2 regions of the Pseudomonas silensiensis genome follow, and region 2 is predicted to be linked to the other one. Evidence: predicted binding sites of a transcription regulator. Region 2 holds the regulator's gene; the other holds the start of a gene.
The links. The regulator FliA, encoded in region 2, starts transcription of late flagellar genes. The targets are predictions, from matches to a motif close to CTAAAGTTTNNNNNNNNNNNGCCGNTAA.
Positions count from the first base shown of each region.

Region 1: motA (flagellar motor stator protein MotA) is a predicted target of FliA. The motif match lies at 1,428-1,455, and genes of this name have one in related genera.

Region 1 covers NZ_JBNDJH010000029.1:68,525-73,536, forward strand. Annotated here, with positions in the region: gene QF010_RS29665 (HDOD domain-containing protein) at 1-1,357, opposite strand, end outside; gene motA (flagellar motor stator protein MotA) at 1,524-2,375, shown strand; gene motB (flagellar motor protein MotB) at 2,379-3,398, shown strand; gene QF010_RS29680 (toll/interleukin-1 receptor domain-containing protein) at 3,441-3,926, opposite strand; gene QF010_RS29685 (caspase family protein) at 3,926-4,885, opposite strand; gene QF010_RS29690 (TIR domain-containing protein) at 4,889-5,012, opposite strand, start outside.
Region 2 covers NZ_JBNDJH010000014.1:3,932-8,943, reverse strand. Annotated here, with positions in the region: gene QF010_RS19900 (chemotaxis protein CheA) at 1-896, opposite strand, end outside; gene QF010_RS19895 (protein phosphatase CheZ) at 911-1,699, opposite strand; gene QF010_RS19890 (chemotaxis response regulator CheY) at 1,730-2,101, opposite strand; gene fliA (RNA polymerase sigma factor FliA) at 2,268-3,008, opposite strand; gene fleN (flagellar synthesis regulator FleN) at 3,005-3,835, opposite strand; gene flhF (flagellar biosynthesis GTPase FlhF) at 3,952-5,012, opposite strand, start outside.

The DNA of each region.
Region 1 (5,012 bases), on a different contig from region 2:
GCAGGCTGGCCGGTAACAGGGCGGAAAATTGTGCGTTGTTGGCCGGCGTCAGGCGTACCTGGGCCTGTTGCGAGAGCAGGCGTTGCAGTACGGTGCTCTGGCTGACGACGAAGTTCAGGCCGGCCACTTCTTTTGGCAGCCCGGCCGTCTGATGCACCCGCAGATTGGCGTGAGTGCGGTCGGCCATCAGGATCATCACCCGACGCATGCCGCACGCGACCAACGCGTCCCGGGCAGAGGTGGTCAAGTGCATGGCATTGGTGAAGCGACTGGGCTCGACCAGCAACTCGGCACACTGTCTGCGCCATTTCGCCAGGTCTTCGGCCGTCGGTGCCGGGGCTGGCAGCAATCCAGCATGAACGCGGTTCATACCCCACGGCCAGATCAATGAAACGGCCGGGTGCCAGAGGTCCGGCATGGCGTGATGGCGGGCGCTGTTGGCGGCCTGTTGGTGCAACTGCTGCTGCACTTCGTCCATCGGCATTTGCAGGTAAAGGCTGGTCAGGTACTGCCAGCGTTCACTGTGCGGACTGTCCCAGGCCTGTTGCGCCGACAGCGCCAGACCGTTGGCCAGCAACACCGTATTGGCCGGTTGATTGAGCCAGCGGCGCAGGGTCGGATCGTCGTCGAGGCGGTTCTGCTGGCGCAATGGATGATCGCTGTCGCGCGCGATGCGCAGCACTTTCACCAGCTCACGTTGCTCGTTGAGCAGCAGCCGATAACCCTGCTGCACCCAGATCGGCAGACGCCAGATGTCCACAAGCGCCAGGCAGATTTCCAGCAGGCGCGCGCCGAACAATTGCTTTTCGACTTTGCGCGCCGACTCGCCTTTGTGGATGACCCGCAACTCCCACTCTTCGAGCAACTGCGGATGGGTCAACGCCATCGGCCAGAGCGGCGAGAGAAACAGCAGGCTGCCCCAGTGGATGTCCTGCCACAGCCGCGCCAGGCGACTGGCGAAAAAACCGTTGGCCTGTTGGGTCGCGTGCTGGCTGATCAGTTGCAGCTGACGCAGGCCCACCGGGATTTCGGATTGAGGCTGGGCAGGCAGGCGGGCGAGCAGTTCTTCGGTGCGCTTCAAACCGAGGCGATTGATCGCAACCTCAAGGTTTTCCGCAGGCTCGGTCATGCTGCCATGGGTGTGGCGATTGGCTTCGCGAATCACGCTCAGCGCCAGCGCGGGGCTGTCCTGTATCAGTTCGGCGATATCGCGCAGGGAACTGCGACTGTTGGCGATGGCCTTGCAGACGCGGTCATGACTGGCTTGCGGAACGGGCAGGCGCACGCCATCGAGAAGCTTGACCCAGCCTTCGAGAGTGGTCGGTTTTGGCGTTGGAACGTTCGTTTCGTTAGCCATGGTTGGACGTGATCATCGTCTGCATTACCTATGCCCGGAGCGGGCCAAATTGGCTTTTCGCCTGAACTGGCTATAGTCTGGCGCAGTTTTGCCGATAAGTAGAAGAAGAGATTTTTTAACTTCCGAATATGACCTTGAACCCGACTCAGTAAGTACTCTCCTACCTATGGCTAAATTAATCGGCATCATCGTCGTATTCGCGAGCGTGCTCGGCGGATACGTGCTCTCCCATGGCAAAATTGCCGCCCTGATTCAGCCCTTCGAGGTCATGATTATCGGTGGTGCGGCACTCGGTGCATTTTTGCAGGCCAACCCCGGTTACATGACCATGCACGTGCTCAAGAAATCCTTGGGCATGTTCAGTTCGCGTTTCAACCACACGTTCTATCTGGAAGTGCTGGGCCTGATCTACGAGATCCTCAACAAGAGCCGCCGAGAAGGCATGATGGCCATCGAAGGCGACATCGAAGACGCCGCTGCGAGCCCGATCTTCGCCAAATACCCTACTGTATTGAAAGACGAACGCATGACCGCGTTCATCTGCGATTACCTGCGCATCATGTCCTCCGGCAACATGGCTCCCCATGAGCTTGAAGGCCTGTTCGACATGGAGCTTTACAGCCTCAAGGAAGACCTCGAGCATCCATCCCACGCGGTGAACGGTATTGCCGACGCCATGCCCGGTTTCGGTATCGTCGCGGCGGTACTCGGTATCGTGGTGACCATGGCTTCCCTGGGTGAGGGCGATCAGAAGTCCATCGGCCTGCACGTCGGTGCGGCTCTCGTCGGTACCTTCTTCGGTATTCTCGCGGCGTACGGTTTCTTCGGTCCGCTGGCCCATTCCCTGGCCCACGATGCCAAGGAAGAACTCAACGTCTACGAAGCCATCAAGGCCTCGCTGGTCGCGTCAGCCTCCGGCATGCCTCCATCGCTGGCGGTCGAGTTCGGTCGTAAAGTTCTGTACCCGGCGCACCGTCCTAGCTTCGCTGAGCTGGAACAAGCGGTTCGCGGTCGTTAAGTCATGGAAAATAACCAGCCGATAATCATCAAGCGCGTCAAGCGCATCGCCGGCGGGCATCACGGGGGCGCCTGGAAAATCGCCTTCGCGGACTTCGCGACGGCGATGATGGCGTTCTTCCTGGTGCTGTGGCTGCTGTCCACCGCAACGCCTGAACAGAAGATCGCCATCGCCGGTTACTTCAAGGACCCGGTCGGCTTTTCCGAAAGTGGCACGCCGTACATCATCGACCTGGGCGGCTCGCCGACCCTGGCGCCGGAGAACACCCTCAACCCCGAAGTGAAATCTCAGCCGCAGCCGGACAAAGTGACCGTCGACGCCGAGCAGGTTGAAGGCATGGCCGAACAGGTCGAGAAGGAACGTCTCGAACTGTTGCTGCAAGAACTGCAGACCAAGGTCGAAGAGAACCCGCAGCTGAAGAAATTCAAAGACCAGATCAGTTTCGAAATCACGCCGGACGGTTTGCGCATCCAGATTGTGGACGCCGAAAACCGGCCGATGTTCGACTCTGGCAGTGCCCGTCTGAAGCCGTACTTCGAAGACATCCTGCTGGCCATGGCCGACACCATTAAAGCGGTGCCGAACAAGATCAGCATCAGCGGCCACACCGATGCCAAGCCGTACACGGGCACGGGTGACTTCGGTAACTGGGAACTCTCGGCCAACCGTGCCAACGCTGCACGTCGTGCGCTGGTCGCCGGCAGCTATCCGGATGCACAGGTGGCGCGCGTCGTCGGTTATGCCTCGTCGGCGTTGTTCGATCGCGAGCACCCGTTCAATCCGATCAATCGCCGTATCGACATCGTGGTGCTGACCAAGAAAGCCCAGCGTGCCATCGAAGGTTCGCAAGGTGCGGAGCCGGCTCCAGAACCGACGCAAGGGCAGGGCGGCCCGGGCGAAGTGCCTGCCGATCCGAATGCGTTGCCGGCGGATAAAGAGCCGTTGCCGGCGCATGAGCTTCGGGAGCGCTTGAACCTGTTCGACAACCCGGCGCCGAAACCGGGTGAGCCACCGAAGCAGTGACCCACGAAAAAGCCGACAGTGATGTCGGCTTTTTTGTGTCTGTCAGAAGCCGCGTCGGATGCGGTTCTTGAGCTGGTCGTGGAACAGCTCGGCATTACGTTTGTAGGTGCCGTAAAGAGATTCGTTGATCGAATCCAGCGTCATTGAGCGCTTGGTCGCCACCTCTTCACGGTAGGCATCAATGAAAAAATCCAGATCCTTGTCGGTGCTGAGCTTTGGCCATTTATCGAGGTAAAGCGGCAGTTCGGCCGGTTCTGTCTTGAATGAGCATATCCGTCGGTTACTGATGGTCGCTTCACCGATTTCGAACGGCACCCACCATGAGAGCGCGGTCTTGTCAGAGACCACCGCCATCAGATGCGTGCACGCCGTGATGTTGCGGGTGATGACCCCGGTGATGTCGTCGGTGGTCTGTGATTCCGGGTCCAGCACGTCGAAGTAGGTCTTGATGTTGGCCCGTATCAGACGGCTGTTGATGGCGATCGCGTACGGGCGATCCACGTGACGGTAGCTGATGAATACGGGCATCAGAAATGTCCTTTGAGGGCGAGTTCGCGGTAATAGGCGCCGAGGGCGGTAAGGCGGCAACCGGTTGAGTTCAGGGCCGCGTAATACATGTGCTCGGCGTCCACCGGTTCGATCAGGCTGTGGCGGTTGCATTTTTGCAATTGGGCGAAGACTTCGCCGTGGTCCGGGTCGAACGTTGTTTCGGTGGGTTCGTAGCTGGGGTCGAGCGCAAAGACATGGCTGGGCTCCGGGAACCAGTCCTTGAGTTTGCGCAGGGTTTCTTCGGCGATCAGTGGCGTGACCTCGCGCAAGGGGACAAATTGCGAGACGTTCGTCTTGAACACTGGCCGTTGTTCCCATGCGCCCAACGCATTGTCGACGAATGAGTACACGCTGCCGGGAGTGACCTTGCCCAATACGTTGGCGGCCCCACCGTGCAGCGCTTGCAGCAACAGGTCGGTAAACACGCCATGGCCGCGTCCTTCGAGTGCAACCTGATCTTTTTTGCAGGCGGTGAGAATGGTCATGCCTTCGCCGATGACGCTGCTACCACCGCGTAACCCGCGCATTGCGGCGGCTGCGCCAGCCTGGCAGCAATCGAGGATGATGATTTTGTTCTTGATGTGGGGGGCGTTGTCCGCCCAACTCAATATGTCGCTGATGCGAATACCATCGCCACCCGGTGCAAAGTCCTGAGGAATCAGCAGCCCCTCGTCGATGCTGGTATCGAATTGGCCATGGCCGGCGAAATACAGCAGCGCCACATCACAATCACCGGAAAACAGGCTTTGGATGTGCTGCTTCATGGCCGTCAGCGAAAGGTCATCTTCGGCTGAGGTCAGCACCTTGCTGCTGAAGTTCGGCCGCCCGTTGGCGTGACGCTCCAGCACCGAGGCCATGGCCATCGCATCGTTATTGCATCCGCTCAATGGAGAGACGTGGGCGTAATGGTTGATCCCGATGAACAATCCCTTGCGCATGGTTCAACCCGCCGCGTGAGTTCGAATGGCACTGATGATGCTGTTGGTGTTCCACGCACACTCCGCGTGCGCCGCCTGGCGTACCACTGTGGAAATCCGCTCCGCACCAAACGGCTTGACCGCAATG
Region 2 (5,012 bases):
GTGAACTTGCCTTTACCGTGCAATTCGTCGAGCAGCGATTCGAACTCGTGATCGGAGATCAGATCGCCACCAGCCGCTTTAGCGGTGGGCGCAGCCGGGGCCGGGACCGAAGCAATGGCCGATTCCAGCGCATCAACGGCAAAGTTGCCCTTGCCATGCAACTGATCGAGCAGGGCTTCGAACTCGTCATCAGTGATATCGGAGCTGTCGCCTGCCGCTTTCGGGGCAGCCGGTGCGGCTGGCGCCGGGGCTACCGCATCGACGGCGAATTGGCCCTTACCGTGCAGCTGATCGAGCAACGACTCAAACTCGGCATCGGTGATTTCGTCGCTGGCCGCCGCATGGCTGCTCGGCGCTGGCACAACGACCGGGGCTTCTGCCTGAGCCTTGACGGCGTTCAGCGAATCCAGCAGTTGTTCGAATTCGTTATCGGTGATGTCACCTGATTCGCTCTCGGCGGCAGGTTCTTCCACCACCTCGGCGACCGGTGCCGTTTCATCGGCGGTTTGCGGCTCGGCCAGACGGGCCAGTGCCGCAAGCAATTCTGGCGTGGCAGCCGTGATCGGGCTGCGCTCGCGGACTTCGGTAAACATGCCGTTCACCGCATCCAGCGCTTCGAGAACCACGTCCATCAGTTCCGAGTCGACGCGACGTTCACCCTTGCGCAGGATGTCGAACACGTTCTCGGCGATGTGACAGCACTCCACCAACTCGTTGAGCTGGAGGAAGCCGGCGCCTCCTTTTACAGTGTGAAAACCGCGAAAAATTGCATTGAGCAAGTCCGCATCATCAGGTCGGCTTTCAAGCTCGACCAGCTGTTCGGACAGTTGCTCTAGAATCTCGCCGGCCTCAACCAGGAAATCCTGAAGGATCTCTTCATCGGCGCCGAAGCTCATGTGTAGGGGTGCTCCTAGAATCCAAGGCTGGAAAGCAAATCGTCTACATCGTCCTGACCGGACACAACGTCTTCTCTTTTATCGGCATGAATCTGCGGACCTTCACCCTGAGAGAGATGTTTTTGCGGATCTTTTTCTGCCAGCATCGCTTCACGGTCATGTTCGATGCCCGCAAAGCGGTCCACCTGACTGGCCATAAGCACGAGCTTGAGCAGGTTGCTTTCAACTTCGGTGACCAATTGGGTCACACGCTTGATCACCTGACCGGTGAGGTCCTGGTAATCCTGAGCGAGCAAAATGTCGTTGAGGTTGCTCGACACAACGCGATTGTCTTCGCTGCTGCGTGTCAGGAAACCGTCGACTCGCCGAGCCAGCTCGCGGAACTCTTCAGCCCCGACTTCGCGACGCATGAACCGTCCCCAGTCGGTGCTCAAGGCCTGGGCTTCGTTGCTCAGGCCGTTGACCAGCGGCGTGGCGTTTTCCACCAGGTCCATGGTGCGGTTGGCAGCAGCCTCGGTCAGCTTGACCACATAACCCAGACGCTCGGTGGCGTCCGTGATCTGCGAGACTTCCTCGGCTTGCGGCATGTGCGGGTCAATCTGGAAATTGACGATCGCGCTATGCAGCTCGCGAGTGAGCTTGCCCACTTCCTGATACAGGCCACGATCACGGGTCTGATTGAGCTCATGGATCAGTTGCACAGCGTCGCCGAACCTGCCTTTTTCAAGGCTGTCGACCAGTTCGACCGCGTGTTTTTTCAGAGTCGATTCGAAATCGCTCTGTGAAGACTCGTTATGCTCCATAGCTCCCCCGTGGCGCAGTGGCTTCGCACATCAACCGATGCGTTCGAAAATCTTCTCGATTTTTTCTTTTAACGCCTGGGCCGTGAAGGGCTTGACCACATAGCCGTTAACTCCGGCCTGGGCTGCCTCGATGATCTGCTCGCGCTTGGCTTCAGCGGTCACCATCAGCACCGGCAGGTGCTTGAGCTTTTCATCGGCACGCACGTGACGCAGCAGGTCGATACCGGTCATGCCAGGCATGTTCCAGTCTGTTACCAGAAAGTCGATGCTGCCGCTGTTGAGAACCGGAATGGCAGTAGTGCCATCGTCGGCCTCGACCGTGTTGGTGAACCCAAGGTCACGCAACAGGTTTTTAATGATCCGCCGCATCGTTGAGAAGTCATCAACGATGAGGATTTTCATGTTCTTGTCCAATTCGACCTCCAAGCAGTCTTAAACGCGCCCAGCACCTGGACGCGCCATTTCAATCAATCCGGCAATGCACTCGATGACTGTCTGGAGCACAACAAATCGCGACCGGTGCAGCTAATCCCACACCGGTCCCGCTCGCAGTGTCCCCACACTGCCTTCAGCGCGCTCGCCACTCCCCCAAACGCCCCCGCAAGCGGGCCGCGCACTGGCTGTGTAACTGGCTGACCCGAGATTCGCTGACCCCCAGGACCTCACCGATTTCCTTGAGATTCAACTCTTCGTCGTAGTACAGCGCCAACACCAGTCGCTCACGCTCCGGCAAATTGGCAATCGCGTCCGCCAGCGCCGCCTGGAAGCGTTCATCTTCCAGATCGCGTGACGGCTCGAGATGAGCACTGGCGCCATCCTCGTGCAGCCCTTCGTGTTCGCCGTCCTGCAACAGATCGTCGAAACTGAATAGCCGGCTGCCCAGGGTGTCGTTCAAAATCCCGTAATAATCGTCGAGACTCAATTGGAGTTCGGCCGCAACCTCGTGATCTTTAGCGTCACGACCGGTTTTAGCTTCAATCGAGCGAATTGCGTCGCTGACCATCCGGGTATTGCGGTGGACCGAACGTGGCGCCCAGTCCCCCTTGCGTACTTCATCGAGCATCGCGCCACGGATTCGAATGCCCGCGTACGTCTCGAAACTCGCGCCTTTGCTGGCGTCGTATTTGGTCGATACTTCAAGCAGGCCGATCATCCCGGCCTGGATCAGATCTTCAACCTGAACACTGGCGGGCAAACGCGCCAGCAAGTGGTAGGCAATGCGTTTAACCAGTGGCGCGTAACGCTCGATCAGCTCGTACTGCGCGTCACGTGCCGACTTCTTGTAGAGGTCGTAGCCACTGGCTGTCATAGCACCGGTCCTGCCGTTTGTTGCACGAGGCGCTCGACGAAAAACTCCAGGTGCCCACGCGGGTTGGCAGGTAGCGGCCAGGTATCGACCTTCTGTGCAATCGCCTTGAACGCCAGTGAGCACTTGGACCGAGGGAAGGCTTCGTAGACGGCGCGCTGTTTCTGCACAGCCTTGCGCACACTTTCGTCGTAAGGCACCGCGCCGACGTATTGTAAGGCGACGTCAAGGAAGCGATCCGTGACCTTGGTCAACTTGGCGAACAGGTTGCGCCCTTCCTGCGGGCTCTGGGCCATGTTGGCCAGGACGCGGAAGCGGTTCATGCCGTAATCGCGGTTCAGCAGTTTGATCAGTGCGTAGGCATCGGTGATCGAGGTCGGCTCGTCGCAGACCACCAGCAAGACTTCTTGCGCTGCACGAACGAAACTGACTACCGAGTCACCAATGCCCGCAGCGGTGTCGATCACCAGCACGTCGAGGTTGTCACCGATATCGCTGAACGCCTGGATCAGGCCGGCGTGTTGGGCCGGGCTTAAATGAACCATGCTCTGTGTGCCGGACGCGGCCGGGACGATTCGAATACCGCCAGGGCCCTGCAACAGTACGTCGCGCAGCTCACAGCGGCCTTCGATCACGTCGGCCAAAGTACGTTTGGGTGTCAGTCCCAGCAGGACGTCGACGTTCGCCAGCCCCAGATCGGCGTCCAACAGCATGACGCGCCGGCCGAGCTCAGCTAGAGCCAGGGACAAGTTCACTGACACGTTAGTTTTCCCGACGCCACCTTTGCCGCCGGTCACCGCGATCACCTGTACGGGATGCATGCTGCCCATGTTATTTCTTTACCTTGTCTTGCATAGACGGAGGCCACATTACTGGCTGCGCGTTCACTAACGGAACAATGCATGGCAGACCATCGATGTAGGTACAAAAACTGTTCATTAATACCTCAGCCAACCTGCTTGGTCGGGCTGTGGTAAATATCAGCGAACATGTCAGCCATGGCTTCTTCGCTGGGTTCTTCTTGCATTTGCACGCTGACGGCGCGACTGACCAACTGATGACGACGCGGTAGATGCAAATCATCCGGAATCCGCGGGCCATCGGTCAGGTAGGCCACCGGCAATTCATGACTGATGGCCAGGCTCAACACCTCGCCCAGGCTTGCCGTTTCATCCAGTTTAGTCAGGATGCAGCCAGCGAGCCCACAACGCTTGTAACTGTGATAAGCGGCCGTTAGAACCTGTTTCTGGCTGGTGGTTGCCAGGACCAGATAATTTTTTGATTTGATGCCACGACCGGCCAGGCTTTCGAGCTGCATGCGCAGTGCCGGATCGCTGGCCTGAAGGCCCGCGGTATCGATCAGCACCACGCGTTTGCGCAGCAAAGGCTCCAGCGCCTGCACCAGCGATTGGCCCGGATCGACATGCGTCACCGACACATTGAGGATCCGGCCCAGCGTCTTGAGTTGTTCCTGAGCACCAATACGGTAGCTGTCCATGCTGACCAGCGCGATATTCTGCGCGCCGTACTTGAGCACGTAACGGGCCGCGAGCTTGGCCAGGGTGGTGGTCTTGCCCATGCCGGCAGGGCCGACCATGGCAATCACGCCGCCCTCTTCCAGAGGCTCGACTTCCGGTGTGGCGATCATCCGCGCCAGATGCGCCAGCAACATGCGCCAAGCCTGACGAGGTTCTTCAATATCGGTAATCAGCGCCAGCAAATCGCGCGACAACGGGCCGGAAAGGCCGATGCGTTGCAGGCGACGCCAAAGATTGGCCTGGGCCGGACGGCTGCCTTGCAGCTGATTCCAGGCCAGGGAGCCGAGTTGCACTTCCATCAGTTCGCGCAGGCTGTTGAGTTCGAAACGCATCGAGTCGAACGCCCGTGGATCGACGCCACCGGAGGCAGGTGCCGCAGCCGGTGCAGGACGACGGGGTTCGGTGTAGGTCGGCTCGATCAGCGGCTCGGCGGCGGTCAGTGGCAGGCCGGCAAACAATTGGCGATTGG